4 regions of the Kitasatospora sp. NPDC023118 genome follow, and region 4 is predicted to be linked to each of the others. Evidence: riboswitches for the same ligand, from Rfam matches in the RefSeq annotation. Region 4 holds a riboswitch; each other region holds the start of a gene.
What was found. A riboswitch is a leader RNA that binds a small molecule or an ion and turns the genes downstream of it on or off. The one in region 4 is predicted to bind cobalamin.
Positions count from the first base shown of each region.

Region 1: another riboswitch for cobalamin. It lies ahead of ACZ3UD_RS31135 (ABC transporter substrate-binding protein); the one in region 4 lies ahead of ACZ3UD_RS07870 (ribonucleoside-diphosphate reductase subunit alpha).
Region 2: another riboswitch for cobalamin. It lies ahead of nicT (Nickel transporter NicT); the one in region 4 lies ahead of ACZ3UD_RS07870 (ribonucleoside-diphosphate reductase subunit alpha).
Region 3: another riboswitch for cobalamin. It lies ahead of metE (5-methyltetrahydropteroyltriglutamate--homocysteine S-methyltransferase); the one in region 4 lies ahead of ACZ3UD_RS07870 (ribonucleoside-diphosphate reductase subunit alpha).

Region 1 covers NZ_JBVHHW010000032.1:5,289-12,693, forward strand. Annotated here, with positions in the region: gene ACZ3UD_RS31120 ((2Fe-2S) ferredoxin domain-containing protein) at 1-401, opposite strand, end outside; gene ACZ3UD_RS31125 (ABC transporter ATP-binding protein) at 398-1,216, opposite strand; gene ACZ3UD_RS31130 (FecCD family ABC transporter permease) at 1,213-2,292, opposite strand; gene ACZ3UD_RS31135 (ABC transporter substrate-binding protein) at 2,289-3,158, opposite strand; cobalamin riboswitch at 3,356-3,560, opposite strand; gene ACZ3UD_RS31140 (hypothetical protein) at 3,983-4,438, opposite strand; gene ACZ3UD_RS31145 (non-reducing end alpha-L-arabinofuranosidase family hydrolase) at 4,645-7,095, opposite strand; gene ACZ3UD_RS31150 (hypothetical protein) at 7,215-7,394, opposite strand.
Region 2 covers NZ_JBVHHW010000013.1:29,233-36,645, reverse strand. Annotated here, with positions in the region: gene ACZ3UD_RS18425 (M24 family metallopeptidase) at 1-828, opposite strand, end outside; gene rpmG (50S ribosomal protein L33) at 1,053-1,217, shown strand; gene ACZ3UD_RS18415 (type B 50S ribosomal protein L31) at 1,214-1,522, shown strand; gene ACZ3UD_RS18410 (helix-turn-helix domain-containing protein) at 1,585-2,157, opposite strand; gene ACZ3UD_RS18405 (EamA family transporter) at 2,309-3,160, shown strand; gene nicT (Nickel transporter NicT) at 3,169-4,278, opposite strand; cobalamin riboswitch at 4,311-4,503, opposite strand; gene ACZ3UD_RS18395 (ArsR/SmtB family transcription factor) at 4,585-4,968, shown strand; gene ACZ3UD_RS18390 (hypothetical protein) at 5,039-6,712, shown strand; gene ACZ3UD_RS18385 (AAA family ATPase) at 6,709-7,413, opposite strand, start outside.
Region 3 covers NZ_JBVHHW010000014.1:122,400-129,812, forward strand. Annotated here, with positions in the region: gene metE (5-methyltetrahydropteroyltriglutamate--homocysteine S-methyltransferase) at 1-1,736, opposite strand, end outside; cobalamin riboswitch at 1,890-2,115, opposite strand; gene ACZ3UD_RS20040 (hypothetical protein) at 2,182-2,499, opposite strand; gene ACZ3UD_RS20045 (ECF transporter S component) at 2,519-3,367, opposite strand; gene ACZ3UD_RS20050 (ABC transporter ATP-binding protein) at 3,364-5,007, opposite strand; gene ACZ3UD_RS20055 (CbiQ family ECF transporter T component) at 5,004-6,227, opposite strand; gene ACZ3UD_RS20060 (hypothetical protein) at 6,238-7,404, opposite strand; gene ACZ3UD_RS20065 (prenyltransferase/squalene oxidase repeat-containing protein) at 7,401-7,413, opposite strand, start outside.
Region 4 covers NZ_JBVHHW010000004.1:353,718-361,130, forward strand. Annotated here, with positions in the region: gene ACZ3UD_RS07855 (hypothetical protein) at 1-346, opposite strand, end outside; gene ACZ3UD_RS07860 (glycoside hydrolase family 26 protein) at 497-1,951, opposite strand; gene ACZ3UD_RS07865 (hypothetical protein) at 2,089-3,237, opposite strand; cobalamin riboswitch at 3,456-3,581, shown strand; gene ACZ3UD_RS07870 (ribonucleoside-diphosphate reductase subunit alpha) at 3,773-6,178, shown strand; gene ACZ3UD_RS07875 (ribonucleotide-diphosphate reductase subunit beta) at 6,202-7,197, shown strand; gene ACZ3UD_RS07880 (protein-L-isoaspartate O-methyltransferase family protein) at 7,208-7,413, opposite strand, start outside.

The DNA.
Region 1 (7,405 bases), on a different contig from region 4:
GACGTGAGGCCGGGCTCCGTGCCGGTGATGGCCTTCGTCACCGCGGCCACCGTGGCGACCGCGTCCGGCGAGTCGGCGAGGCGGGTCGCGACGAGGAGTTCGGGGCGGTGGCCCGCGCGCTCGCGCCACCAGTGCGCGGCGATCCGCCGCAGCCAGGAGTGGGCCGGGCCGGAGGCCGCGAGGCGGACGCCGATCACGACCACGGTCTCGTTGCCCGCGTCGGCCAGCCTGGTCAGCTCGGCCGACAGGGAGGGGTCTCCCTGCTGCAGGAACGCGATCGAGGCCCGGTGCGGCGCCGCCGTCCGGAGGAGTTCGTCACGGCGGACGACTTCCCCGATCGACATGCCGACCAGGAGCACGGCAGTGCGGTGGGCGGGGGCATCCGGGACGGGGGAGGTCATGGGGTTGTCCTTTCGCGGAGCAGTCCGTTCCACCGGATGTGCGGCCTGTTGTGGAGGGGGTGTCGTTCCACGGTGACGTCGACGCCGTAGACGTGCGCGATCGTCTCCGAGGTGAGCACCTCGGAGACGGGCCCGTGGGCAACCAGTCGGCCGTCGAGCAGGACGGCGACCTCGTCGCAGTAGGCGGCGGCGAGTTCGAGGTCGTGCAGCGCGGCCACCGTGGTGATGCCCAGCCCGCGTACGGTTTCGAGGAAGCCGAGTTGGTGGCGTAGGTCGAGGTGGTTGGTGGGCTCGTCGAGCAGGAGCACGCCGGGCTCCTGCACCAGCGCCCGCGCGAGCTGGACCCGCTGCCGCTCGCCCCCCGACAGCGTCGGCCAGGACCGGTCGAGCAGGTGGCCGACGTCGGCCGCGGCGACGGCCTCGGCGAACACGGACCGCTCGTGGGCGTCGGCGGCGGAGTCCGTCGGCACGGGCCAGCGGCCGCGGTGCGGCGTGCGTCCGAGCTCGATGACCTGACGGACCGGCAGCGACAGCCGGGTGTCCGCCTGCTGCTCCATGAAGGCCACCCGTCGTGCTCGTCGGCGGGCCGTGAGCGCGTGGAGGTCCGCTCCGTCCAGCAGGACCCGCCCCGCGCTCGGCCGGGTCAGTCCGGCGACCGCGCGCAGCAAGGTGGTCTTCCCGGCGCCGTTGGGCCCGAGCAGGCCCGTGATCCGGCCGGGGCCGAACGCGAGCGAGACCTCGTCCAGCAGGGTGGCTGCGCCGATTCGCACGCCGATTCCCTCGGCGCGCAGTTCGAAGGGTGGCGTCACCGTCACTGGCCCCTCCCGTCGGTCCGCCCCTGGCGCCACAGCAGCCAGGCGAAGAAGGGTGCTCCGAGCCCGGCCGTGATGACGCCGACGGGGATCTCCCGGTCGGGCAGGAGCGAGCGCGCCACGATGTCGCTGCCCACCAGGAGGGACGCGCCCACCAGCGCCGACACGGGCAGCAGGAGGGCGTGCCGCGGGCCGCAGACGAGACGGACCACGTGGGGTACGACCAGGCCGAGGAACCCGATGACGCCGGTGTTGGCGACCAGGCACGCGGTCACCAGCGCGGCGGTGGCGACGAGGGCCCAGCGGGTGCGGTCGACGTGGACGCCGAGGGAGCGGGCGGCGGTCTCGCCGAAGGCGAAGGCGTCCAGGTCGCGGGCCGAGGAGGCCAGGACCGTGACACCGACCAGCGCGACCGCGATCAGGAAGACGGCAGTGGGCCACCGCACGCCGGCGACCGAGCCCAGCGTCCACTCCATGACACCGCGCGCCGCGTTGCGGTCCCCGAGAACCATCACGACGAACGAGGTGTAGGCCCCGCACATCTGCCCGACCGCGATGCCGGCGAGCACGGTCCGGGCGGTCGGAAGTGACCGGCTGCGCGCGCCGGCCAGTGCCAGGACGACGACGGCGGCGAGCAGGGCACCGGCGAAGGCCGCCGTCGCCACCGCGCCGGTGCCCACGGCGCCGGACACGCCGACGCCGAGGACGATCACGGTGACCGCGCCGGCCGCGGCTCCCTCCGAGATCCCGAGGAGGAAGGGATCGGCCAGATCGTTCCCGGTCAGCGTCTGCAGCACCGCACCGCAGACCGCGAGGCCGGCGCCGGTGGCGGCCGCTCCCAGCACCCGGGGCAGCCGCAGCTGCCAGACGATCTGGTCGTCCAGCAGCGTCACGTTCGGGTCGCCCAGCCCGAGCCGGCGCAGGACGACGTCGATCACGGTCCGGACTGACTCGTGTTGCGAGCCCACGGCCAGGCCGAGGAGCACGGCGGTCAGCAGCAGGGCCACACCGACGGTCAGGGCCGCCGTCGCGCGGCCCGGACCGGAGCGCCGCGCGACGGGGTGGGGTGCGGTGGTCATGAATCCGGGTGCAGTCGGCCGAGTCCCGCGGACACCTTGGCGGCGCCGTCGGCGAGCAGCACGCCGGGGGTCGACTCCGAGAACGGCACCACCACGAAGGCCTTGCGCTGCACGGCGGTGAGCTTGCTCAGCACCGGGTCGTTCGTGAGGTAGTCGATCTTGGACTGGGCCGTGTCCCAGCTCGCGTCCGCGAGCACGATGGCGTCCGGGTCCGCCGCGACGACCTTCTCCCAGCTCACGTTCTGCCAGCCACCGGGCAGGTCCGCGAAGACGTTGCGGGCGCCGACGGCGTCGAGCACGAGCTGGGGCCCGCCGTGGCCGGCGCCGACGAACGGCGTCTTGGTGTCCGAGTCGAACCACAGGACCTTCAGGCCCTTGCCCGCAGCCGTCGCCGTCAACCGGGCCAGCTGCTGCTCCTGCTGCTGCTGGATCGCGGTGGCCCGCTCCGGGACACCGAAGACCTTGGCGACGTCGTTCAGTTCGCCCCACGCCGCCTGCCAGGTCGTCGGCGCCACCTTGCTCTTGTCCGAGCAGCCGAACGGGGACACATACGACGGGATGCCCTGGCCGCGCAGTTCCTCCCGGGTGCCCGCGACCTTGTCGGTGAACGCGCTGGCGTAGGAGGCGTACAGGAAGTCGGGACGGGCCGCGAGGAGCTTCTCCTTCGTCGGATACTCCTTGGAGAGCACCGGGACGGAGTCGTAGGCCGCCTTCCACTTCTCCGGGACGGAGTCGTCGAGGTAGGCGGTACCGGCCATGCGGGACTGCAGGCCGAGGGCCAGGGCCACCTCGGTGGCGCCCTGGTTGAGCGTCACCAGCCGGCCGGGCGGCGCGCCGACCGTGACGGTGGTCCCGCAGTTGTCCACGCTGACCTGCGCGGCGCCTTCGGTCGCCCCGCCGGACGCGACGGGCGCGGGGGCGCCCGCGCAACCTCCGAGCGCGCCGATGAACAGGAAGGCCGTGATTGCCCGGCCGACACGTATCGGACCTGTGGGACGAACGGAACATATGGAACGGAACGGGCGTGGCTGACCGTTGGGCACGTGTTCTCCAAAACCCTCGTGGAACATGTCGCGCCGTGGCCGGTCTCCTGGCTTCCGCATCGACGCGCCGCGGCCGACCTTCCCGGGCGGCTCTTCCAGCCCGCCCAGTGGCCCTGACCGCTGGGCAAGCCGGTCAGCGAGGGCCGCGGAACTCCGCGGCAACAGTGGCGAGGGCCGCACCGGAATCAGACCGGTTTCCCGAACACCACGGCGATGGCAAGGTATCAGGCATGGTCAGGCAGGTGCTGGCCGGCTCAAGGACCTCCACCGGCCATACGAGACGTCGGCAGCCAACTGCGGACACCACGAACCCAACAGCCTCCCGCTGCTCCGGCTCGGGCCGCCTCGGGAACGGCGCGAGCAGCGTCAATGACTCGGTCAGGGGCTGGTTGCAGTGCACACAGCGGAAGACCATCACAGGCTCGCCTCCACGTGGGGCTGCGGCCGGAACTCGTGCACCACCTCGATGCGGCCGACGATGTGCCGGTTGAACTCGTCCAACTCCTCCGCCGGCACCCACAGCTCGAGGATCGTGCGTGTGGCGGTTGTCGACGCAGGAGAGGGTGTAGCGGACGAACAGTACGTCCTCGTCGAGGTGGACGTCGTCCCAGTGCAGGCCGAGGCTTCGCCCTTGCGCATGCCGGTGATCACTTCGATGAAGTCGGTGAAGGGCGGGTCGAGGGCGCAGGGGTGAACCCGCCCCAGACTGAGGCGGAACCGGCCGGGGTCTGCGCGTCGATGCGGTAGCTGTCGTTCGTGGTATTGCGCGCGCCGGTGGCGTGGTTGTACTGGGCGGCGAATTCATGCTGCCCGGCCGGCACGGTACGGCCCGGCTTGAGCACCCAGCGGTAGACCAGTGCAGCGCCGGACTCCTGGACGGTGACGGTGAAGTCTTCGCTCGGCAGTGTTCGCCAGTTGCCGGTGTTCTGCACGCCGCCGGTCTGTGCGATGCGCAGCTCCACGGTGAGCGAGGTGAGCGGCTGGGTGGTCTTGAGGGTGAGGTCGCTCTGGGCCCAGTAGATGGTGCTGTGCGGGTCAACCGAGCCGTTCGACCACAGCGGCCCGTTCTGGACTCGGCTGTCGGCGGGCGGAGTTGAGTGCAAGCCGCCCGGGGCCGAACAGCAGTCCGGTGATGTGCGCGTTCGCCACCTGGTCCATGTGCGCGAGAGAGAGGAACCCCAGCCGACGCGCGGCTGGGGTTCCTCGCGGCAGCGAGTGTCGGTCAGCAGTTAGATTCGCCAGTGCCGTTAACGGCTTACCTCCTTGCCGGAGAGCCGCACTCGATCTCGGTCACTGTGGATCAGGTGGGTCAGTGCTGCAGGGTGAGGACGCCCGGCCGCCATGGCAGTTGGTCGTAGGGGCCGGTCGCGGTGGGGGACTTGCCCTGGTAGAGGAACTGCAGGTTGCAGGGGTCGATGGTCATGGTCTGGTCGGGGTTGTTGCGGATCAGGTCGCCGTGGCTGATGTCGTTGGTCCAGGTGGCGCCGCTGTTGGCCTTGCCCGCGAACGGGTTGCTCTCGCTGGCGGCCTGCGGGGTCCAGGAACCGCTCAGGCTGGTGGCGGTGAACGAGCGGAAGTAGCGCTGCTCGTTCGCGCCGCGGGCTTCGACGATCATGAGGTACTGGTTCTGGCCCTGGACCTTGTAGACCTGGGGCGCCTCGAACAGGTTCTTCGTCGAGTCGCTCATGACCGTCGTGTAGGACGAGCCGAAGTTGCCGGGGAAGTTCCCGATCGGCATGCTCGCCCGGTAGATGTTGCCGTTGTCACCGGCGAAGAACAGGTACATGTTCTGGTCGTCGGCGATCAGGGTCTGGTCGATCGGGGCGGCGCCGGGGATGCCGCCGGTGAACAGCGGCTGCGGCGCGGACCAGCCGTTGGGGTTGGTCGGGTCGCTGGAGGTGCGGTAGATGAACGGCCACTGACCCCACTGGTACGCCAGCACCCAGATCTTCTTGGGTGCGAAGTAGAACAGGGTGGGCGCCACCGCGTTCTGGTTCATGCCGGTCTGGCCGGCCGAGGCCATGTCCGACCAGTTGGTGAAGGGAGCGAACGCCATCGAACCGTACGACGAGCCCGTGACGTTCGACGCGTAGACCAGGTGCTTGCCGTTGTAGACGACGTCGGTGAAGTCCTTCAGCGCACCCCACCCATTCGCGGGCTGCGCCAGCGCACCGGTCGAGGACCAGCGGTAGGTCGACGGCAGCGCACACGAGCCGCCCGTTGAGGTCGGCGTCGGGGCGGACGACCCGGACCCGGACGACCTGAGGTTCCAGTGCTGGTTGGCGGCGCCCCAGGAGTCCCAGATCTGGACGGCGGTGCCGTTGGCGGTCTGGTTGCCGGGGGTCTCCAGGGCTCGGCCGCTGGCGATGTTGGTCAGCGTGTACGAGCCGTCGCTGTTCCGGGCGGCCTTCCAGTGCTGGTTGGCGCCGCCGTTGGAGTCCCAGACCTGCACCCTGGTGCCGTTGCCGGTCTGGTTGCCCGGTTCGTCCAGTACCCGGCCGCTGGCGATGTTGGTCAGGGTGTAGGAGCCGTCGCCGTTCCTGGTGGCCCGCCACTGCTGGTTGGTGGCGCCACTGGCGTCCCACACCTGGAGCGGGGTGCCGTTGCCGTTCTGTCCCGCGTACTCGTCGAGGACGCGACCGGAGGCTCCCGTCGCGGAGAGCGTGTAGACGGTGCCCGAGGTGATGCCGCCGCCCGGCGTCCCGCCGCCGGCGCCGTCCAGGGTGGTGAGCACCGCGTTGTAGGCGGGCTTCCTGTTGCCGTTGTCGTCGAACAGCAGCGGGTTCTCGCCGGTGCGCCAGGAGTCCCTGTCGCGGATGCCCCAGACCGTGATGCCCGTGCAGCGAGCGACGTTGAGGCAGTCCTGGACGGCGTTGGTGTACGCGGTGGCGGACGCCTGGGCGATGTCGAGCTCGGTGATCTGGACGTCCACGCCGAGTGCGGCGAAGTTGGACAGGGTGGTCCGGAAGCTGGCCGGCGGGCCGCTGGCGCCGAAGTGGTTCTGGAAGCCGACGCAGTCGATCGGTACGCCGCGGGACTTGAAGTCCTTGACCATGGTGTAGACGCCCTGGGTCTTGGCGTCGGACCAGTTCTCGATGTTGTAGTCGTTGTAGCAGAGCTTGGCCGAGGGATCGGCGGTGCGGGCGGTGCGGAAGGCCTCCTCGATGAAGCCGTTGCCCAGCACGTTCTGGAACACGGAGTCGCGGTGCTGGCCGCTGCCGCCGTCGGCGAACGCCTCGTTGACCACGTCCCAGGCGTAGATCTTGCCCTTGTAGTGGGTCATCTCCTGGGTGATGTGGTTGTTCATCACGCTGCGCAGGGTGTTGGGGTCGGTGGTGGCCTTGACCCAGTCGGGCAGTTGGGAGTGCCAGACCAGGGTGTGGCCGCGCATGCGCTGGCCGTGTGCGGTGGCGTGGTTGACGATCGAGTCGGCGGGCGCGAAGTTGAACGACCCGCGGGAGGGCTCGGTGGTGTCCCACTTCATCTCGTTCTCCGGGGTGACCATCTTGAAGTCCCGGTCGAGAATGGTGGAGTACGTGGAGTCACCGAGCCTGCCCGAGGACACTGCCGTGCCGAAGTAGCGGCCACTGCCGGCCGCTGCGTCGCCGACCGAGGTCGGCGTGGGGGCATTCGGCGTGAATGCGGCTTGGGCGACCAGCGGTACGGCAGCACCCACGGCGGCGAGCACCACGGCGGTGGCGATCAGGCGGCGGGTTGCCGGACGGCGGCGATGAGAGCGGTTCTGATCTGGCAACGGCATGTCCTTCTAGCGCGGTGGGCCTTGATCTCGGCCCTGGTTACCCGTCAGTTGCCGCTATGAACAGAAAGGTTGCCGTGCTCGGGGAGGAATATTTCGTCGAGCCGGAGATCGGCGCAGCCTCATCCCGTCGGCGCGAAGCCGCCCCGGACCGTGAGGACGCCTGCGGCGGTCCCGTGCGTCGGCGCGTAGGTGTCGTCCTTGGCGTCCCGTCCGCTGGTGTTGTTGTACTGGCCGGCGAAGACGTGCTGTTCGGGCGGCAGGGGGCCAACGCCGGCTTGGAGGCTGATCAACGTCCTCATCACGAGGTGAC
Region 2 (7,413 bases), on a different contig from region 4:
GGGTACGCACTGCTCCACGCCCGGTCCGAGCGCCTCCCGGCCGGCCCGCTGGGCACGGAAGACCAGCCGGTGCAGCTCGACCTGCCAGGGCGCGGGGGCGGCGCCGATCACGAAGGTCCGGGCGGTCGAGACGCGGTAGCCGCGGTACTGGGCACCCATCACCACGGTGAGGAAGTCGCCCTCCTCCACGCGGCGGTCGGTCGGCTGGTGGGCTGGCTGGCCGGAGTGGCTGCCGGTGCCGACCGAGACCGGGAAAGCGGCCCGGTCGGCGCCGTGGTCGATCATCCGGCGCTCCAGCTCCATCGCCAGGTGCCGTTCGGTGCGGCCGACCAGGATCGACTCCAGCAGCTCGCCGAGCGCCTGGTCGGCGATCTCGGCGGCGATCCGCAGGTCGGCGATCTCGTGCTCGTCCTTCACCACCCGCAGCCGCTCCACCACCTGGCCGAGGTCCGCCAGCCGGGCACCCTCCGCCAGGCTCCCCACCGCCCGGTGCCGGGTGACGGTCAGGTCGTGTTCCTCCACCGCCAGGTCCCGCACCCCCAGCCGCGCGGCCGCGGCCGTGGCGGCCAGCGCGGTGTCCGCCCCGGCCGACACCGGCATCTGGGTGACGTCGGCGGCGATCAGGTGCTCCCCCGAGTCGTCCGGCGGCAGGTCGTCCGGCACCGCCAGCAACGCCCGCTCCCTGGTCAGCAGCAAGGTCGCCCCGCAGGGCGCGCAGCCCGTCAGATACCGCACGTTCGCCGCCCGGGTGACCAGCGCCGCATCGGCCCCGGCCGCACTGCAGTGCTCCCTCACCCGCTCCCGCCGCCCCGTGTACGCATCGGCCATGCGTCGAGCCTACGAACCCCCGGCCCGAACCGCCCGCCGAGCACCCCCGGGGGAGGGCGACGGTCGCACGCCGCTGCTCGTTCTCGGCCATCGGGCCCCCGCGCACGCCTGCGGGAATGGGCGGGACGGAGTTCACGTTGAGGCAAGATGAAAACGACTTCCATTTCGGTGTACGGTTTCGACCCAGCCCCCGAACCCGACACCCGAGGCCCAGGAGGACCCCCATGGCCCGCAGCGAACTACGCCCCGTGATCAAGCTCCGCTCCACCGCCGGCACCGGCTACACGTACGTGACCCGCAAGAACCGCCGGAACGACCCGGACCGGATGGTCCTGCGCAAGTACGACCCGGTCGTGGGCCGGCACGTCGACTTCCGCGAAGAGCGCTGAACGAACGCACCGCAACCACCCGGCGGAGCCCAGCCAGGAAGTCCGGAATCCACCCCGGCTACCGCCCGGTCGCCTTCCGTGACAAGGTCGGCGGCCTCGCCTTCCTCACCCCGGCCTTCGGCCGGGGGACCCCCACGACGGTCACCGGTGACCGCACCGTCGAGTGGGAGGACGGCAGCACCTATCCGGTGATCGGCGTCGAGAGCTCCTCGGCGAGCCACCCCTTCTACACCGGCCAGTCCCGGGCGCTCGACACCGCCGGCCGGGTCGAGCAGTTCCGCCGCCGGTACGGCGACCGGCACTGACGACGAACGAAACGGCGCCTCCCCGCCCGGGGGAGGCGCCGTTTCGGCGTACGGAAGCGGCCTCAGCGCGGCGGCGGGACCGACACCACCATGGTCAGCCGCAGCGCCCGCTCCCCCGCATTGCGGTAGACGTGCGCGTACGAGGCGTCGAAGGAGACCGTGCTGCCGGCCGGTACCGGGTGGTCCGTACCGTCGTGCACCAGGGTCAGCTCGCCCTCGTCGACCCGGACGATCTCCACCGTCCCGGCCGGATGCGGATCGGAGGAGTACTCCTCGCCCGGCTCCATCCGCCACTCCCACAGCTCCAGCGGCCCGGGCGCCTCGATCCCGTGCAGCAGGGTGCCGGTCCCGCCGCTCACACCGGTCCAGAGCGGCACGGCCTGGTCGCCGGGGATGATCCGGACGTCCGGGCCCTCCTCGTAGTCGAGCAGCGTGGCGATGGAGACGCCGAGCGCGTCGCCGAGCCGGACCACGGTGGCCACGCTCGGGTTGGTGCGGCCCTGCTCGATCTGGACGATCATGCCGCGGCTCACCCCGGATCGGGCGGCGAGGGCGTCCAGGGTGTGGCCGCGCTCGGCGCGCAGCCGCTTGAGGTTCCGGGCGAGGGCCTGGGAGACGAGGTCGGGGTCCGGCACGCGGGCAGTCCTCCGGTGTCCACAGTACGGAAAGTGCAGAATATTGTTCGGCGAAGTCCAACTTGGTGAACTACGCTGCCTTCTCGGCAACGAGTCCATCCGACTGTACTTCGGAGTGCATTGTGCTGTCCTCGATCTCCTGGCACCTCCAGTGACCGTCCTGCTCGCCCTCTGCGCCAGTCTGCTCACCGGCCTGGGCGACTTCGGCGGCGGCGTCCTCACCCGCAGACTGCCCGCACTCGCCGTCGTGGTCATCTCCCAGGCCGCGGCCACCGTCGTCCTCCTCCTCGCGGTCCTGGCCACCGGCGGCTGGGCGGACGCCTCCCCCGCCCTCTGGTACGCCGTCGCCGCCGGGGTGATCGGCCCGTTCGCGATGCTCGCCTTCTACCGGGCGCTCGCGCTCGGCCCGATGGGCGTGGTGTCCCCGCTGGCCACCGTCGGCGTCGTGGTGCCGGTCGGCGTCGGGCTGGCGCTCGGCGAGCGACCCGGTCTCGGCCAGGTGGCCGGGATCGCGGTGGCCGTGGCGGGCGTGGTGCTGGCCGGCGGCCCCGAGCGCGGCGGGCCGACCGCCGCCCGTACGGCCCTGCTGCTCACCCTGGCCGCCGCGTTCGGCTTCGGCACCAACATGGCCCTGCTCGCCCAGGCCTCGGCCGGAGGAGGGCTGCTGCTCATGCTGTGCGTCCAGCGGCTCGTCAACGTCGCCGTCGGCGGCACCGCGCTGCTGATCGGCCTGCGCGGTACCGACACCTCCGGGCTGCTGCCCGAGCTGCGCGCCCGGCTGCCCCTGCTCACCGCCGTCGGGCTGGCCGACGTCGCCGGCAACGCCACGTACGCGATGGCCTCGCACAGCGGCTCGGCGGCGGTGGCCGCCGTGCTCGCCTCGCTCTACCCCGTCGTCACCGCGCTGCTGGCGCGCGGAGTGCTCAAGGAGCGGCTGCGCCCGGTCCAGGTGGTCGGCGCCGGGCTCGCCGTCGCGGGCACGCTGCTGCTCGCGGCAGCGTGACCGACGGGCTACTCCGCGGGCGTCCAGCGCTTCTCGACCCCGGCCAGCTTCCAGTAGGCGATCGCGATCGCCCACACCACCACGAACAGCCCGGCGATCGCGTACCCGACGTTGTCCAGCGAGATGTCCGCGATGAACCCGGTGACCGGGTCGGTCAGGTCGAGCTTCTCGTGCAGCACCCCGACCAGCTCGATGGTGCCGATGATGAAGGCCACCGCGATCGACAGCCCGGTGATGGTCAGGTTGTAGTACACCTTGCGCACCGGGTTGGAGAACGCCCACTGGTACGCGAAGTTCATGAAGGTCCCGTCCAGGGTGTCGAACAGGCTCATCCCCGCCGCGAACAGCAGCGGCAGGCAGACGATCGCGTACCAGGGCAGCCCGGCCGCCGCACCCGAGCCGGCCATCACCATCAGGGTGACCTCGGTCGCGGTGTCGAAGCCCAGGCCCAGCACCATGCCCACCGGGAACATCTGCCCGGGCCGGGTGATCGAGCGGGTCGCCCGGTTCAGCACCCGGGCCATAAGGCCGCGCGAGTTGAGGTGCTCCTCCAGCTGAGCCTCGTCGTACTTCCCGGCCCGCATCGAGCGGAACACCTTGAGGATGCCGAGCAGCGCCGCCAGGTTGAGCGCGCCGATCAGGTAGAGGAAGGCGCCGGAGGCCGTGGTGCCGACCAGCCCGAGCCACTTGTGGGTGGCCGAGTCGTCGTCCATCAGCGTGTTCGCCAGCTGCGCGCCGCCCGCCACCAGGGCGGCCATGATGACCACCATCGAGGAGTGCCCGAGGGCGAACCAGAAGCCGACCGAGACCGGCCGCTTGCCGTCCGCCATCAGCTTGCGGGTGGTGTTGTCGATCACCGCGATGTGGTCGGCGTCGAAGGCGTGCCGCATGCCGAGGGTGTACGCGGTGATGCCCAGGCCCACCCCGAAGACCTGGGTGCCGACGGCGTAGTTGTGCGGCGCGACCAGGAAGACGAGCGTCCCGAAGGCCACCACGTGCATGGCCAGGATCACCCCCATCAACCCGGCCGTGCGGAGGGTGTCCTCGCGCTTCCATCTGAAGGTGGGCAGGACGGAGGGGGCCGCCTCGACGGGCGCGGCGGTTTCGGGCAGGGTCATCTTCGGATCACGCTCCAGCACCTCGTGGAATGACTTCGTGAGATGCCGTGGCCGGTCTCCTGGCTTACGGGGCTTCCGGACCCGCCTTCCCAAGCGCACGAGGCGCCCAGTGGCACGTGGGTACGGACAACTCTCCCCCGATCACAGTGGCGAGGGCCGCTCCGGACTGGGACCCCTGAGGTTCCGTCACCGGTCTTCCCGAGCACCACGGCGGGGAACACCGTAGGGCTCCGGCACCACCCTCGCAAGGTTGCGCACCTGTGCAGGTGTCCAGGATCACAGGCCACTGCCTGCAAGAATGTCCGCATGCATCTCGTACCGGCCGACCGCGCGGGCCACCGCACCATCGACGGCCACCGGGTCTGCGAGGCCATCGCCGCGATCGGCGACACCGCGCACGTCCGGTCCTGGGCCGAGCGGTTCTCCCTGCTCGCCGACCCCGGACGGCTCGCCCTGCTGCTCGCCCTGCACCGAGCCGGCCCGCTCGCCGTCACCGACCTGGCGGTTGCCACCGGCATGCGCGACCCCGCCGTCTCCCAAGCCCTGCGACTGCTGCGCACGGCGGGCGTGGTCACCGGGGACAAGGACGGACGCGTGGTGCGCTACCGGCTCGCGGACAACAGCATGCGCCCCCTCCTCGACGAGTGCGCCGCCGGAGAGCACCACGAACCCACCGCAGCGGCGGGCTGACCGACACTCGGGCCCGGCCGTCTCTCGCAAGGGGCACCCCGGGAGCGGCCCGGATGAGTACGATCATGAGGTGCCGTCCCACCCCCACGTCTGGCCCGCCGACCGCTGGAACACCCGCCCGGTCAAGGCCCGCGTGCTGGCGGTCGCCCGCACCCTCACCTCGGCGACCCGGGTCCTGGACGTCCTCACCCTGCTGAACCAGGACGGCATCGAACGGTACTTCACCGTCAACCCCGGCTCCGCCTTCGCCGACCGCGGCCTCACCGACTACCTGCGCGGCCTGCCCGGCTACACCGTGCTGGAGTGGGAGGACGCCGTCCGCCGCCGCTTCGACCTGGCCGTCGCCTGCGCCGTCCACGCCTCCATGCACCGGCTGGACGCCCACCTGGTCGTTCTCCCGCACGGCGCCGGCTACAACCGCCTGGTCACCGAGTCCACCGGCGACACGGTCAGCGCCGCGGGCCTGTCCCGCAACGAACTCACCCACCGGGGGCGGGTGTTCGTGGACGTCCTCGGCCTCTCCCACCCCGAGCAGCTGGATCGGCTGCGGGTCTCCTGCCCCGAGGCCCTGGACGTCGCCCGGGTGGTCGGCGACCCGTGCTTCGACCGGATCCTCGGCAGCGAACGCTCCCGGGACGCCTACCGCGCCGCACTCGGCGCCGTCGACGGCCGCCGGCTCGTCGTCGTCAACTCCACCTGGAGCGGGCACTCGTTACTCGGCCGCCGCCCCGACCTGCCCCGCCGCCTGGTCCGCCGGCTGCCCGCCGACGAGTACACGGTGGCCGTCGTGCTGCACCCCAACATCTGGAGCCGGCACGACCCCGAGGCCCTGCTCGACGACGCCCGCCGGATGGGTCTGCGGCTGATCCCGCCGCACCAGGGCTGGCAGGCCGCGCTGGTCGCCGCCGACTGCCTGATCGGCGACCACGGCTCGGTCTCCGTCTACGGCGCCGCCCTGGGCCGCCGCACCCTGCTGGTCGCCACCGGCGCCGCCGAACTCGACCCGCACTCCCCCAGCTACGCCTTCGGCCAGGCCGCGCCCGTCCTCGACCCGGACGGCGACCTCGCCGCCCAGCTCGAACAGGCCCTGGCCCGGGACCCGGCCGACCTCAGCGACATCACGGACCGCTCGCTCGCCCACCGCGGCGAATCCGCCCGGCTGCTGCGCCCGCTGCTCTACTCCTTCCTGGAGCGCCTGGACGAACCCGAGGGCGAACCCGTCCTTCCGCCCTACCCCAAGCCCGTCCCGCGCCCCGGCGGCACCGACCGGCCCACCGCGTACGACGTCGAGGGCAAGAGCGAGGGGACGGAGGTCAGCCTGCGGCGCTACCCCTTCGACCCGAACGACCCCGCCCCGCGCGGCTTCCACGCGCTCACCGACGACCACCCGGGCGACGCCCTGCGCTACACCGCCGAGGTCCTCGCCCGCACCGAGCCGCACGCCGAACACCCCGCCGCCCACTGGCTCGCCGACACCGCCGCCGAACTCCCCGGCCTCGCCGTCGCGGTGGCCGCCCTCGGCCCGGCCCGCCACCTGCTCAGGCTGCACACCGGCCAGCTGCTGGAGGCCCTCGCCGAACGGGACTTCGGCCGCGCCGAGCCCGTCCTCGACCCGCTGCTGCTCGGCTCCGCCGTGGCCTCCTGGCTCGCCGACGGCGGCGACCCGGCCGGCCTCCCCGAACACGGCCTCACCGTCCGCACCGGCGAGCACCGCACCCGGGTGTCCTTCCGGACCGGTCCTTAGGCCCGCAGCTCCCGCAGCCGGGCGCGGCTACGCTCCGCCAGCTCCGGGTCGTGCAGCTCCTCGGCCAGGGCGACCAGCAGGGTGTGGGCCTGGGCCTCCTTGGGGTACTGCTTGCGCTCCCCGGCCCGGCGGGCGCAGTCGCCCGCGGCCGCGACGGCGAGGTCGAGCTGCCCGAGCGCGCGGTGGGCCCGGGCACGGACCAGCGGCAGCTTCATCAGCATGTCGTGGTCCGCGGTGGCCTCGGCCCGCGCGGCGGCCCCGGCCAGCACGGTCAGCGCCTGCTCCGGGCGTCCGTCCGCGATCAGCGCCTGCGCCAGGTTGTAGCTCTGCACGATCTCGCCGTGAGCGTCGCCCCGGTTCTCCGCCAGGGCTCGGGTGAACCGGTCCACCGCCTCGCCCGGGCGGCCGTCGGCCAGGCAGAGCAGGCCGTCCGTCTCGAGCAGCACCCCCACCACCCGGCGCTCGGCCACCAGCGGCAGCTGCGCCTCGGCGAGCGCCAACTGCTCGGCGGCCGGCCCGTACTCCTTGCGCTCGTAGTGGGCGCGGGCGAGCTGGTTGCGCATCCGGACCACGGCGTCCGGCTGGTTGTCCCACTGGGCCGACTCGACGCCGAGCCGGTGGGTGGCGATCCAGTCCTGGTAGAGCTTGCGGCCGTGGTAGAGCGGCCACAGCGACTCGCAGAGCCGCCACACCTCGCCGTG
Region 3 (7,413 bases), on a different contig from region 4:
ACGAACGACCAGGCCAGCATGGTGACCGGGCCGGTGAGCATGCCCTTGACCGGCCGACCGGTCAGCCCCTGCGCGTAGCGGAACCAGTCCACGGTCATCGGGTGCGGGCGGGAGATGTCCCCGGCGAGGACCGGCGGGCGGACGTAGCGGGTGCCGTAGGACTGGACCCAGCCGTGCCGGGTGGCCAGGTAGCCGGTGAGCTGCTCGGCGAAGTACTGGACCATGTCGTTGCGCTCGGGCTCACCGTGCACCAGGACGTCCAGCCCGGCCTTCTCCTGGTAGGCGACGACCTCGCGGACCTCGGCCTCCATCCGCTCCCGGTAGCCGGCCGCGTCGATCCGGCCGGCCGTCAGGTCGGCGCGGGCCACCCGCAGTTCGGTGGTCTGCGGGAAGGAGCCGATGGTGGTGGTCGGCAGCAGCGGCAGGCCGAGCCGGGCGCGCTGGGCCTCGGCCCGTACGGGGTAGGGCTGGGCGCGGCGGGCGTCGTCCGCGGTGACGGCGGCGGCGCGGGCCCGCACGGCCGGGTCGCGGGTGATCGGGGAGCCGGCCCGGGAGGCCAGGTCGGCCCGGTTGGCGGCGAGTTCGGCGGTGATCGCACCGGTGCCCTCGCGCAGGCCGCGGGCGAGTAGTGCCGCCTCGGTGGCCTTCTGCCGGGCGAAGGCCAGCCAGCGGGCGATCTGCGGGTCGATGTCGCGCTCGGCGGCGGCGTCGACCGGCACGTGCAGCAGGGAGCAGGACGGCGCGACGTCGACCCGGTCGGCGAGGCCGAGCAGGGTCGCCAGGGTCGACAGTGACTTCTCCAGGTCGTTGATCCAGATGTTGCGGCCGTCGATCACGCCGGCCACCAGGCGCTTGCCGGTCAGGCCGCCGACGGCGGCGAGGTCGGAGAGGTTGGCCGCGGCCGGTCCGGTGAAGTCCAGCGCCAGGCCCTCCACCGGGGCCTTGGCGAGCACCGGCAGGGCGGCGCCGAGCCGGTCGAAGTAGCTCGCGACCAGCAGCTGCGGCCGGTCGGTGAGGGCGCCCAGGTCGCGGTAGGCGCGGGCGGCGGCGTTCAGCTCGGCCGGGGTGCGGTCCTGGACCAGGGCGGGCTCATCCAGCTGGACCCACTCGGCGCCGGCCGCCTTCAGGGCCGCGAGCAGCTCCGCGTAGACCGGCAGCAGCCGGTCCAGCAGGGTGAGCGGCTGGAAGTCCTCGGCGACGCCGGGCGCGGGCTTGGCGAGCAGCAGGTAGGTGACCGGTCCGACCAGCACCGGCCGGGCGGTGTGGCCGAGCGCGAGGGCCTCCGCGAGCTCGCCGACCGCCTTGGCGGGGTTCGCCGCGAAGGCCGTGTCGGGGCCCAACTCCGGCACCAGGTAGTGGTAGTTGGTGTCGAACCACTTGGTCATCTCCAGCGGCGCCAACTCCTGGGTGCCGCGAGCCATGGCGAAGTAGCCGTCCAGCGGGTCGGCCTCGACCGCGGCCCGGTGGCGGGCGGGGATCGCGCCGACGGCCACCGAGGCGTCCAGCACGTGGTCGTAGAAGGAGAAGTCGCCGGTCGGCACCTCCCGGACCCCGGCCTCGGCGAGCTGCGCCCAGTTCTCCCGGCGCAGGTCGGCCGCGGTGGCCAGCAGCGCCTCGGCGGTGACCGCGCCCTTCCAGTAGCCCTCGATCGCCTTCTTGAGCTCCCGGCCCTGGCCCTGGCGGGGGTAGCCGTACACGGTGGCCACGGTTGTTGTGGCTGCGGACTTCGTCGTCAAGGGACTCTCCTTCGCGAGCCTGATTCCTGATCCTCGGGACGGGACGAAGGCGCGAAGGGGTGACGAACCGGGCGGCCGCCCGCACGCATATGCGGCTCCGCCTGGTGTGGTCGCCGACCCGCCCTCGAGGTCACCGGATTGCCGCGCGCGAACGGTCGCGCACGGGCAGTGGCAGGTCTTCGGACTCGCGGGCACACCCACCCTGGTTCCAGGGCGGACACCTACTGGCCGTCGCTTCCCAGACCCGACCCGGGTCCAGTGCGTATGACGGCGGTCGTTCCCGCTCACCGCTGCGGGGCAGTCCCGGATTCCCACCGGGTTCCCTCTTACGACGCGCCTGCCTGGCGGACAGGGCGAACCAGCTGCACGGCCAGCTTAGGGGCAGGACGGTGGGAGCTGAACAGCGAATCACTCAAGTTGTCCGGATACTGAGACGGCGTCGACGTCAGGACCGGGCGGAGGGCTCCGTGGCACGCGGTAGCGCCTCGCGGATGTCAGCGAGCAGTTCGGGCAGGCCTCGCCCGGGGCCAAGCTGTTTCTCCACCCGCTCGACCTGGTCGGCGGGGATGCTCGACAGCACACGTTCGGCTTCGCTCAGCAACTCTCGGCTCCGGTGGAGGTCCAGCTTCATCCGGGAAACCTGGGCCTGTTGTCCGCCCAGCTGGCGGCGGGCGGACTCCAGGCCCGCGTGCTGTTGCGGTGTCAGGACGACGATCTCCGCGCCGTCCATCGTCATCGTCCTGGGTTTGTCGGCCTTGGGCACGGTGGTGGACCTTTCGGAATCAGGAGGGCGCCGCTCCGGCCGGCCATGCGGCGTGTTCCTGAGCGGGTGGGGCGTCGGAGCCGTCCGCAGCCTCGAAACGGACCGAGGGCTCGAAGTTGGCGCGCCGGGCCGCGCGGCGGAAGACGGTCAGCACAGCTGGCCCGACGACGAGCACGGCGGTGAAGGTGGTGACGGCGCGGCCGGTGTCCCAGCCGAGCGAGGTGGCGAGGTCGAAGAGCAGGTAGCGGTGCCACTGCTCGGTGAAGGGCAGGCCGGGGAGGTAGGCGATCGAGCTGTTCGGGTCGGTCGAGAACGGCCAGAAGGAGAGGTTGAGCAGGAAGCCGAACAGGTAGCCGGAGAATGCCCCGTAGGCGGCCAGCATCGGCACCTCCCAGCGGCGCCGGGCCGGCGGGAGCAGCCCGGCGAGCATGCCGACGAAGGCGCAGCCGAACATCTGGTAGGGCATCCAGGGGCCGACTCCGCCGGTGAGCAGAGCGGAGGCGAAGAGCGAGGTGCACCCGAGGGTGAAGCCGAAGCCTGGGCCGAAGACGCGGCCGGCGAGGACGAGGATGAAGAAGACGGTCTCCACCCCGGCGGTGCCGGCGCCGAGGGGTCGGAGTCCGGCGTTGACGGCCGAGAGGACACCGAGCATGGCGAGGGCCTTGGCGTCGATGCCGCCGGCCGAGATCTCGGCGATGACGACGGCGAGGACCAGGACGAGCAGCGCGCCGAAGATCAGGGGCGGGGCGTAGGAAGAGCCGAACGTCCCTGGGGCGACGACGAACGGCCAGGTGAAGGCGACCAGGCCGATGAAGGCGGCCAGGGCGACGACGACGCGGGCCCGGCCGGGGATGCGGACGGCGGTCACCGGGCGGCCTCCGCCACCGCGAGGACCTCGGCCACCTGCCGGGTTGTCAGGTAGTCCAATGGGGCGAGGATTTTGGCGGTCTGCGGGGCGAAGGTGGGCGAGGCGACGATGACCTCGGCGGTGGGGCCGTCGGCGACGATCTCGCCCTCGGCCATCACGACCACGCGGTCGGCGGCGGAGGCGACGAACTCGACGTCGTGGGTGGAGACGACGACCGTACGGCCTTCGGCGGCGAGGGCGTCCACGATGCCGGTGAGTGCTTCCTTTGCGTGGTAGTCGAGCCCCCGGGTGGGTTCGTCCAGCAGCACGACCCTTGGTGCGGCGGCCAGTTGGATCGCCAGGACGAGCGCCAGCTTCTGCCCCTCGGAGAGGTCCCGGGGGTGGGTGTCGTCGGGGATCCCGGGGGCGAGGCGGTCGAGGATCTGCCGTGCGGTCGGCCCGGCGGCGTGGCGGGCCTCCAGGTCGCTCTGGGCGAGCTCCTGGGCGACCGTCTCCAGGTACAGGAGGTCGGTGGGGGTCTGCGGGACGAGCCCGACCAGTTGCCGGGCCTGAGCCGCGGGGAGGCGCTTGGGGTCCTTGGCCGGGCCGCCCTCGACGCCGGTGACCTTCACGCTGCCGCCCTGGCGGGGTCCGGAGCCCTGGAGGGCCCACAGCAGCGAGGACTTGCCGGAGCCGTTGCGGCCCATCAGCGCGGTGACCTCGCCCGCCCGCAGTTCCAGCCCGACCTCACGGACGGCGGCCACCGGCCCGTAGCGCACCACGACCCGCTCGGCGGACAGTACGGTCTCCCCGGCCGCCGGTGCGCGACGCGGCGCCGGTGCCGGGCGTGCGGCCAGCCGTTCCCGCAGCGGTGCGGCGGCTCGGCGGGCGTCGCGGACGGACAGCGGCAGGGGCTCCCATCCGGCCAGGCGGCCGAGGTCGACGACGGGCGGTGCGATCGCGGTGGTCCGGAAGACCTCGGCGGGCGGCCCGTGCACGACGGTGCCGTCGCCGGGCAGGTAGGCGACCCGGTCGGCGTACTGGACGACGCGTTCCAGGCGGTGTTCGGCCAGCAGGACGGTGACGCCGAGGTCGTGGACGAGCCGGGTGATCGCGGCGAGCACCTCCTCGGCGGCGGTCGGGTCGAGTGCGGAGGTCGGCTCGTCCAGGACCAGGACGCGGGGGTGCGCGGTGAGCACCGAGCCGATGGCGACGCGCTGCTGCTGGCCGCCGGAGAGCTCGTACAGGGCGCGGTGGCGCAGGTCGGCCAAGCCGAGCAGGTCGAGGGTCTCCTCGACGCGCTTGCGCATGACCTCCGGCGGGATCGCCAACTGCTCCATGACGTAGGCCAGTTCCTCCTCCGCCGTGTCGGTGGTGAAGCCGGCCAGCGGGTCCTGGCCCACCACGCCGACCACGTCGGCGAGTTCGCGCGGCGGGTGGTGGGCGGTGTCGCGGCCGTCCACGGTGACCCGGCCGCGCAGGGTGCCGCCGGTGAAGTGCGGCACCAGGCCGTTGACGGCGCCGAGCAGGGTGGACTTGCCGACGCCGGTGCGGCCGACCACAAGGCAGAGCTCGCCCTCCGGGATGTGCAGGTCGATGTCGCGCAGGACGGGCGTGGTCTCGCCGTCGTACACCACGCTGACCCGGTCGAATCGGATCACGTGCTCACCTCGGAGGTCGTGCGGTCGGTGCTGACGCTGATGCTGGTCCGGCGGGCGTCGGTGGCGGTGTCGGTGGCCCGTTCGGGCGTACGGCCGGGCGGCGGGGAGACGATCCCGGCGGCGCCCGCCAGCAGCAGGGCGAGCACCGGGACGAGCGGCAGCGCCGGCCAGGTCAACGGGTACAGGGAGGGGTTGAGGTCGGTGGCGTCGTAGCCGACGGTGGCGAACAGTAGGACGGCGGCGGTCACCCCGCAGCCGGCGACCGCCCATTCGGCCGCCCGCCAGCGGTCCGGCCGGTACGTGGTGCGCCGCACCCGCCGCCCGCCGAGGACGAGGCCCGCCACGCAGAGAACGGCACCCGCGAGGAAGGCGGGCAGGCCGAGCGCGGCGGGGGCCGTTCCGTCCAGCAACCCGTACACCCCGGCGCACAGGCCGCACATGCCGAGCAGCATGAGCGCGCCGGTGAGCCGGCGAGAACGCCGGGAGGCGGTGCCGGAGCGCCCGTAGCCGCGCGAGTCCATCGCGGCGGCCAGGCTGAGCGAGCGTTCCAGCGCGTCCTCCAGGACCGGCACGACGATGCCGCGCAACGCGCGTATGCCCTTGCGCTGCCCGGCGCGCAACCGCCGTGCCCGGGCGACGCGTTGGACGCTCTGCACCAGCTGCGGCGCGACGCTCAGCGACACCGTGACGGCGACGCCGAGCTCGTACAGCGCGCCGGGCAGCACGCGCAAGGCACGCTTGGGGTTGGCAAGGGTGTTCGCCGCGCCGATGCAGCAGATCAGGCACGCCAGCCGCAGCCCGTCAAAGGCCGCGGAGAGCGTGGCCTCCAGCGAGACCGGGCCGCCTATCTGAATGCCTGCGTACCAGGCCGGGGTGGGGATGTGCGGCAGGGAGAAGAGCAGGTGGTCGTGCGGGGTGATGCCGGTGGCGAAGACGCAGCGGAACAGCACCCGGATCGCCACCACGGTGAGGGCGACCCACAGGTAGTAGGTGAACCCGCGCGCCCACGGGGCTTCGCTGCGGCGGGCGGTGACCACGTAGCCGAGCACGGCGAGGACGAGCAGGAGCAGCAGCGGGTTGGTGGTGCGGCTGGCCGCCGTCGCCAGGGCCAGCGCCCAAGTCCACCAGGCCAGCGGGTGCAGGTTCCGCGGACTGCGCCGGCCCCCCGCGCCCAGGCCGGGGACGCGCTGCGGGGAGGCCGTGCCGCGCTTGTCGAGCATGGTCACCGGATCACTCCGCCCGTCGCCGGCGGCGGCGCGCGGCGACCAGGGTGGCCACACCGAGCACCACGACGAGGATGGTTCCGAGTACGGCGGGGATCATCGAGCCGGAGTCGTGCGGTGCGTCCGCCACCGGGTCGGCGTTCACCACTCCTCCCGGTACGGCGGGGGTGGCCGTCGGCGCGGCCGCGGCCTCCGCCGTCTGTGGGGTCGGCTGATCGGTCGGGGTATCCGTCGGCGGCGTGGTGGGCGGGTCGACCGGCACCGGTGTGGCGGGCACCGGTGTGGGCTCGGGCGCGCCCGGCGGGGTGATGCCGTCCTCGGGGGTGCCGGCGGTGCCGGCCCCCGGCGGTGTGCCGGGCGCGGGCGGACGGGCTCCGCCCGCCGGGGGTTTGGCGGGGGCCGGGGCCCGGCCGGTCCCGGCGCCACCGCTCGTGCCGGTACCGCCGGTCGTGCCCGCCCCGCCCGTACTGCCGGTGCTGCCGTTCGAGCCGCTGCCGCCGGCCGTACCGGTGGCACCCGTCGAACCGCCGCTGGAGCCGCCAGAGCCTCCCGAGGCACCGCCGGAGCCGCCCGTGGTGCCCTGGCCGCCGGGGTCGGCCGGCTGCCCACCGGGGCTGGAGTTGTGCGCCCGGACGCTGTCCGGCGAGAAGGCCGGGCGCCCCGCGGTGCCCTCGATGTTCGTACCGCCGAAGATCCACAGGTCCACGCTGCCGGGCTTCGGCTGGTACAGCATCGCGCCGAGCTGGCTGTAAGACCACGTGTTCTGGCCCGGATCGGCGTGCCAGTACGACCAGTAGGCTGTGGCCGGGGGTGTCAGGACGCACTTCTCCTGGTCCGGCGTCGGGTACTGCTTGCCGCCCTGGAAGCCGCTGTAGCCGATCCGGCAGATGAACGCCGGACCGTCGTGCCCGGTTCCAGTGGTCTTCCAGCCGCCCTGGTTGAGCAGGGCGTAGCCGGTGGTCGGGGTGGTCCCGCAGGAGCGCAGCAGCGGGCCGCCCCACTTCCCGAAGTCCACCGCGAGTACGACCCCGGAGGTCGTGGTGCACTGATCCATCGGTAACGGCGCCGCAGCAGCCGGGGCCGCGCCCACGGCGACGCCGCCGAAGGCGAGCGCGAAGGTCAGCGCCGCCGCCCCGGACAGCCGGGCGAGCCGCTCACCGAGTCCGCGGCTCACCGGTGACGC
Region 4 (7,413 bases):
CGCCCTCGGTGGTCCCGGTGAACCACTCCCGCTGCGGCTTGTCCAGCAGCGCGCCGGTCAGGCTGCGCACCCGGTTGTAGCCCTCGACCAGCGCCACACCCGCCGCCACCCCGAGCGCCCAGTTGCGCCCGCGCAGCAGCAGGAGCCCCGCGACCAGGTACAGCAGGCCGTAGTTGAGGCTTCCGGTCTCGGCGTCCACCGAGGTCCCGCCGTAGTAGAAGATGCCCTTGAGGTACGTGGCGAAGCCGACCTGGCCGAAGCAGTTGTACGCCGCCCAGCCGAGCAGCACCACGCCCCAGCCGATCGCCAGGCCACCGGCCCCACGCATCGGACGCGTCTGTGTCATCCCCTACCCCGCCCCTTCGACCCTATCCCGACCCCACCCAGCCCTCGGTTTCGCCGCCACAGGATGCCACACGGCGCAACTGACCCGGAATTCCACCCGTTCGACGAATCCCGAGGAATCCCGGCGGACCTCGCCGGACCTCGCCCGCCCTCAGCGGACGTGCAGCCCACCCCAGTCGATGCTCCCGCCGGACGAGCCGGAGCCACCGGTGATCGCCAGCGGGCTGTGATAGGTGGCGTTGACGTCCGCGCCGGAGTTGCGCGGCTGGTCCGGGGCCAGGTTGTTCGCGGTGAGCGACTGCCCCCAGACCGTCCAGATCGTCCAGGGCGTGCGCCGCAGGGTGTCCGGCTGGCGGGAGTTGACGGGCACGGCGAAGGACTCGGCCAGCATCCGCGGCTTGTCGTAGGCGGCGAGCCCGTCGTAGTAGCGCTTGGTCCACACCTCGCCGGTGCCGATCGGGTGCGCCGGACTGCCGCTGTAGTCGTCCACCCCGACCACGTCGACGTACTGGGCGCCCGGGTAGTAGTCCCACGGGTCCACGCCCGGGGCGCCGTCCCAGGACACCGGCGTCCAGACGAACAGCAGGTTGTGCAGGCCCCTGGTCTCCACCAGGTACTTGTAGGTGATCTTCCACAGCGCCTGGTAGTCGGCCGGCTTCTGGCCCGCCCACCAGAACCGGCTGGAGCAGTCCTGGACGTTCATCTCGTGGTACGGGCGCAGCAGCACCGGCACGTCGTGGGCGGCCAGGTACTCCAGGTGGTCGGCCAGGTAGGACAGGTCGGTGATCAGCGCGCGGTACTCGGGAGTGTCGTGCGCGGCGTCCACGACCCGGCCGAACCAGCCCGGGTCCTTGGCCGCCGGGGAGTTCGAACAGAGCACCCGGTCGAAGGACTTGACGTCCGATCCGGGGTAGGGCTCGTGGAAGGACATGCCGACGATCCCGGCCGGGGCGCCGCCGTTGTCCGGCAGTTCGGTGCTGCTGCCGTCGCAGTTCTGCTGGACGCCGGAGCTGCCGTAGGTGCCGTCGTCGGCGCGCGGGTGGCCGGACCAGACGGCGGTCATCAGGTCGACGGCGTCGTCGGTGTACTGCCAGCCGGTCCGGCAGGTGGGCCAGCGGCCGGCCGAGTAGGAGCGCGGGTTGCCCACGCCCCAGGCGTTCTGGCCGTAGCCGGGGCCGAGGTCGGTCTCCAGGAAGCCGGGCAGCCTGCCGGTGATGTCGGCGGCCTTCTTGTAGTAGTAGCCGACCTGCTTGGTGCCCCGGTAGTCGCCGTACTCGGGGTTGTTGCGCTCGTTGTGCGCCTCGACGTGCTGGCCGATCACCGTGCCGCCGCTCTGCCCGGTGCGGGCCTGGCTCTCCAGGTCGGCGAGGAACTGCTGGACGGCGCGGGCGTTCGGCGAGGCCTGCGGGTCCCGGGCGAGCAGGTCCCGGCCCACGTCCGGCGGCAGGGTGCGTCCGGGGGCGCCGACCGACACCGGTACCCGCGCGGGCTGTTCGCCGTCGGCCCGGTCGTCCCGGCCCAGCAGCGCGAAGGTGCCCGCGACGACCACGATCCCGGCCGCGGCCAGGACGGCCGGCTTGCCGCGCAGGGCACTGGGCAGGGCCACGACCGCTCCTCCGGTTGCTTGCCGGTACCGACCCCCACGGACGCAACCGGAACACACGTACGAATGACTCCCGAGAGCCTGCCACACTCCCCCGGTCCCGGCGAACGGATCCGCCGGCACCAGGGTGTCACGACAGGTCAGCCGGCCGGGGTGGCCGCCGGTGTGCCCTGCGAACCGGGCGTGGCGGAGCCCGCCGCCTTGGCCCGCCGGAGCAGCTGGCCCTTCACGTGCTCGGCGAAGCCGGAGGCCGCCGCGGTCGCGGTGGCATCGGGGGCGTTTCCGCCCTTCGCCGAACCCTCGACGGTGAAGTAGGCGTACCGGCCCAGGCTGCCGTGCGTGCTGGTGCAGCCGGGGTTGGCGCAGAACGCCGGGGCGCCGGCCGCGGGAAGGCCCTTGAGCTGGCCGGCGTAGTTCTTCATCGCGGTCTCGGCCTGGATCTTGTGGTCGAAGACCGCGACACCGACGGTCACCGCGCTGTCGCCGGAGACGTACGTCGCCCGGAGCACCTTCTGGCAGCCCTGGTCGCCGAGGATCTTGCCGAGACCGCCGGTGGTGGAGTTGCCGTCCCAGCAGGGCTGGTCCAGCGAGACCACGGTCCGGTTCCAGGTCGCGCCGCTGACCGTCACCTGCATCGCGGAGAACAGCGCCCCCGCGTCCTGCGGCGCCGGGTCGGTGGCGGCTTCCCAGATCGGCTTCGACGGGTCGTCCGTCTGGCCGCCCGGGGTCGCGCTCGCGCTCGACGGCCCGGGGGTCGGCTTGCCCGAGGCGGACACGGTGGTGACCGGACCGCCGCCGGCCTTCTTGGTGTCGTCCTTCTTGCCGAGGAGCATCACGCCGCCCGCGGCCAGGCCACCCACCAGGACGACGGCGGCCACGATGCCGATGACCCTCATCCGGCGCTTGCGCTTGCCGTCAGCCTCGTTGCGGTCCGCCAGCGCCTCCCAGTTCGGCTCGACGCGCTGCGGCGGCACGGGCTGCTGGGGCGGCTGCTGCTGCCACTGCGGCTGAGGGGCCGCCGGCTGCACCGGCTGGGGCTGGGGCTGCGGCTGTACCGGCTGGGGCTGCGCGACCGGCTGGGGCTGCGGCTGCGGTACCGGCGGGACCGGCTGCGAGAGCGGCTGCGCGGACGGCACCACCGGCCCGTACGAGGCCGGCGGCGGGCCGAAACCGCCGCTCGGCGGCGGCACCGGACCCGGCACCGCCGACTGCTGATTCTGTACGCCCCCCGGCCCGGCGGGAGGCGTTCCCTGCGGCCCGTGCCCAGGTACGCCGGTTCCGTCGCTCATGCGCCCAGATCGTAGGGCATCCCCCCGACCGTCGATCCGTCCGGTGACCATTCCGTGCCGAAACCAGGACGCGGGCGTGCGGATCCGACCCGCCCGAGGCGCGGATCCGGGCGCCGGACGGGCACGAACCGCCACCCGCCCCAGTACCGCCGGTCATCGCGCCAACACACCACGCCGCACTACATGTGGTGCCGCATCAGTGAGACACCACTACATGTATGCTCACTCCTGCTGTCGATGCAGGGGAACCCGGCGGGAATCCGGGACTGCCCCGCAGCGGTGTGCGGGCGGCTCCAGCAGCCGTGTCCGCGAGTCCGAGTACCTGCCGACCGCGTGCCCACGGCCCTCCCGCAGAGGCCGCGCCAGCACCAGCAGTACACCTCCGGGCCTCGCGGGCGGGCCGGGGAGACACCGTCGCGCGACGCCGTTTGCGTTCGCGCCGTGCTCCCCTGCCCAGACCGGTCCGGTGCCACCCGATCACCGCCGCCGATCGCCGCCAGGAGAGAGCGCCTTGACCACCGCTGCCTCAGCCACCCTGCCCGCCCAGGGCTCCGGTACCGCCTTCACCGACCCGACGGTCTCCGACCCCGGCGGAGCGCTGCTGCGGCTTCTCACCGACCGCAGCGCCGACCTCACCGAGGTGGACCCCGGCCATGTCGCCGCCGCCGCGCTGCGCGGCCGCCACGCCGGCTCGGACTTCGCCGAGCTGCGCGGGCTGGCCGTGGACGCCGCCGCGTCGATGATCGCCGAGGACCCCCAGTACTCGAAGCTGGCGGCCCGTCTGCTCGCACTGGAGATCGTCGACGAGGCGAACAGCCAGGGCGCGGTCTCCTTCTCCGCCTCGATCGCCGTCGGCCACACCGAGGGCCTGATCGGCGACACCACCGCGGCCTTCGTCGCCAAGCACGCCGCCGCCCTGGACGCGCTGATCGACACCGCCGGCGACGACCGCTTCGAGTACTTCGGTCTGCGCACCGTGCAGTCCCGCTACCTGCTGCGCCACCCGATCACCCGCAAGGTGATCGAGACCCCGCAGCACTTCCTGCTCCGCGTCGCCTGCGGCCTGGCGGTCGGCGACTCCGAGCAGTCGGTGCGCGAGGTGGCCGAGCTGTACGGCCTGATGAGCCGCCTGGAGTACCTGACCTCCTCGCCGACGCTCTTCAACTCCGGCACCCGGCACCCGCAGATGTCGAGCTGCTACCTGCTCGACTCCCCGTTGGACAACCTGGACTCGATCTACAACCGCTACGCGCAGATCGCCCGGCTGTCCAAGCACGCCGGCGGCATCGGCCTGTCCTACTCGCGCATCCGCTCGCGCGGCAGCCTGATCCGCGGCACCAACGGCAAGTCCAACGGCATCGTCCCGTTCCTGCGCACCCTCGACTCCTCGGTCGCCGCGGTCAACCAGGGCGGCCGGCGCAAGGGCGCGGCCTGCGTCTACCTGGAGACCTGGCACGCCGACATCGAGGAGTTCCTGGAGCTGCGCGACAACACCGGTGAGGAGGCGCGCCGCACCCACAACCTCAACCTGGCGCACTGGATCCCGGACGAGTTCATGCGCCGGGTCAACGCCAACGCCGACTGGTCGCTGTTCTCCCCCGCCGACGTGCCCGAGCTGGTCGACCTGTGGGGGGCTGACTTCGACGAGGCCTACCGCAAGGCCGAGCAGGCCGGCAAGGCCGTCCGCACCATCCCGGCGCAGACCCTGTACGCCCGCATGATGCGCACCCTGGCGCAGACCGGCAACGGCTGGATGACCTTCAAGGACGCCTCCAACCGCGCCGCCAACCAGACCGCGCTGCCGGGCCGCACGGTGCACTCCTCCAACCTGTGCACCGAGATCCTGGAGGTCACGGACGACTCCGAGACCGCCGTCTGCAACCTCGGCTCGGTCAACCTCGGCGCCCACGTCGCTGCCGGGGCTTCCGCCGACGACCTGCTCGGCGCCATGGACTGGGAGCGGCTGGACGCCACCGTCCGTACGGCCGTGACGTTCCTCGACCGCGTGGTGGACATCAACTTCTACCCGACGGTTGAGGCCGGGACCTCCAACTCCCGCTGGCGGCCGGTGGGCCTCGGCGTGATGGGCCTGCAGGACGTCTTCTTCAAGCTGCGGATCGACTTCGACTCGGCCGAGGCCGCGCGGCTGTCCACGCTCATCGCCGAGCGCATCATGCTCACCGCCTACGAGCGCTCCGCCGACCTGGCCGAGCAGCTGGGCCGCCACGAGGCCTACGGCGAGACCCGCGCCGCCCGCGGCGAGCTGCACATCGACCACTTCCCGACGGCCGCCCCGCAGTGGGCCGACCGCTGGACGGCGCTGCGCGCCCGCATCGCCGTCACCGGCCTGCGCAACTCGCTCCTGCTCGCGATCGCCCCGACCGCGACCATCGCGTCCATCGCCGGCGTGTACGAGTGCATCGAGCCGCAGGTGTCCAACCTGTTCAAGCGCGAGACCCTGAGCGGGGAGTTCCTCCAGGTCAACCCGTACCTGGTGCGCGAGCTCAAGGAGCTCGGCGTCTGGGACCAGCAGACCCGCGACGCCCTGCGCGACGCCAACGGCTCGGTGCAGGAGTTCAACTGGCTGCCGGAGGAGGTCCGTTCGCTCTACCGGACGGCCTGGGAGCTGCCGCAGCGCGCGCTGATCGACCTGGCCGCGGCCCGCATGCCGTACCTGGACCAGAGTCAGTCGCTCAATCTGTTCATGGCGGCGCCGACCATCGGCAAGCTCAGCTCGATGTACGCCTACGCGTGGAAGGTCGGTCTCAAGACCACCTACTACCTGCGCTCGCGCCCGGCCACCCGCATCGCCCAGGCCGCCTCCGGTGCCGCCCGCGCCGCCGCGCCCGTGCCGGTGAACACCCCGACCCTCACCCCGGAGCAGGAAGCCGCCATCGCCTGCTCCCTGGAGAACCCCGAGTCCTGCGAGGCCTGCCAGTGAGCACCCCGAACGAAGACCGCAAGATGCTGCTCGACCCCGGCTTCGAGCTGACCCTGCGCCCGATGCGCTACCCGTCGTTCTACGACCGGTACCGCGACGCGATCAAGAACACCTGGACCGTGGAGGAGGTGGACCTGCACTCGGACGTCGCCGACCTGGCGAAGCTGAGCGAGGGCGAGCGCCACCTGATCGGCCGCCTGGTCGCGTTCTTCGCGACGGGCGACTCGATCGTCGCGAACAACGTGGTGCTGAGCCTCTACAAGCACATCAACTCCCCGGAGGCGCGGCTGTACCTGTCGCGTCAGCTGTTCGAGGAGGCCGTCCATGTGCAGTTCTACCTGACGCTGCTGGACACCTACCTGCCCGACCCGGAGGACCGCGCGGCTGCCTTTGCTGCCGTGGAGAACATCCCCTCCATCGCGCAGAAGGCCAAGTTCTGCTTCAAGTACATGAACGCGGTCGACCACATCGAGTCGCTGCAGACGAAGGAGGACCGCCGCGCGTTCCTCCTGAACCTGATCTGCTTCGCGGCTTGTGTGGAGGGCCTGTTCTTCTACGGCGCCTTCGCCTACGTGTACTGGTTCCGGAGCCGGGGTCTGCTGCACGGCCTTGCGACCGGTACCAACTGGGTGTTCCGCGACGAGTCCATGCACATGGACTTCGCGATGTCGGTCGTGGACACCGTTCGCGAGGAGGAGCCCGACCTCTTCGACGACGAGATGGCCAAGCAGGTCACGGAGATGCTGGAGGAGGCCGTCGAGGCCGAGCTCCAGTTCGCCCAGGACCTGTGCGGTGACGGTCTCGCCGGCATGAACACCGACTCCATGCGCCAGTACCTGGAGGCTGTTGCCGACCAGCGCCTGGCCCGCCTCGGCATGCCGATCCGCTACGGGTCGACCAACCCGTTCGGCTTCATGGAGCTCCAGAACGTCCAGGAGCTGACCAACTTCTTCGAGCGCCGGGTCTCGGCGTACCAGGTCGCCGTCGAGGGCTCGGTGTCCTTCGACGACGACTTCTAGGAAGCAGGGTTCAGCGGGGGAGCGCCGCTCGGCGCTCCCCCGCTTCTCCGATGGGCCAGCTCGGCCCGTCCTCATCGCGCAGCCACGCCCACTGCTGCTCCGGCGTGACGGTGATCCCGTAGTCGTACGGCGTCGGGCGGCCGTGAGCCTCCCACTGCGACCAGGCAGTCAGCAGTTCGTCGCCGATGCGCTGCGGGCCGCCTTGGTGCAGCACGG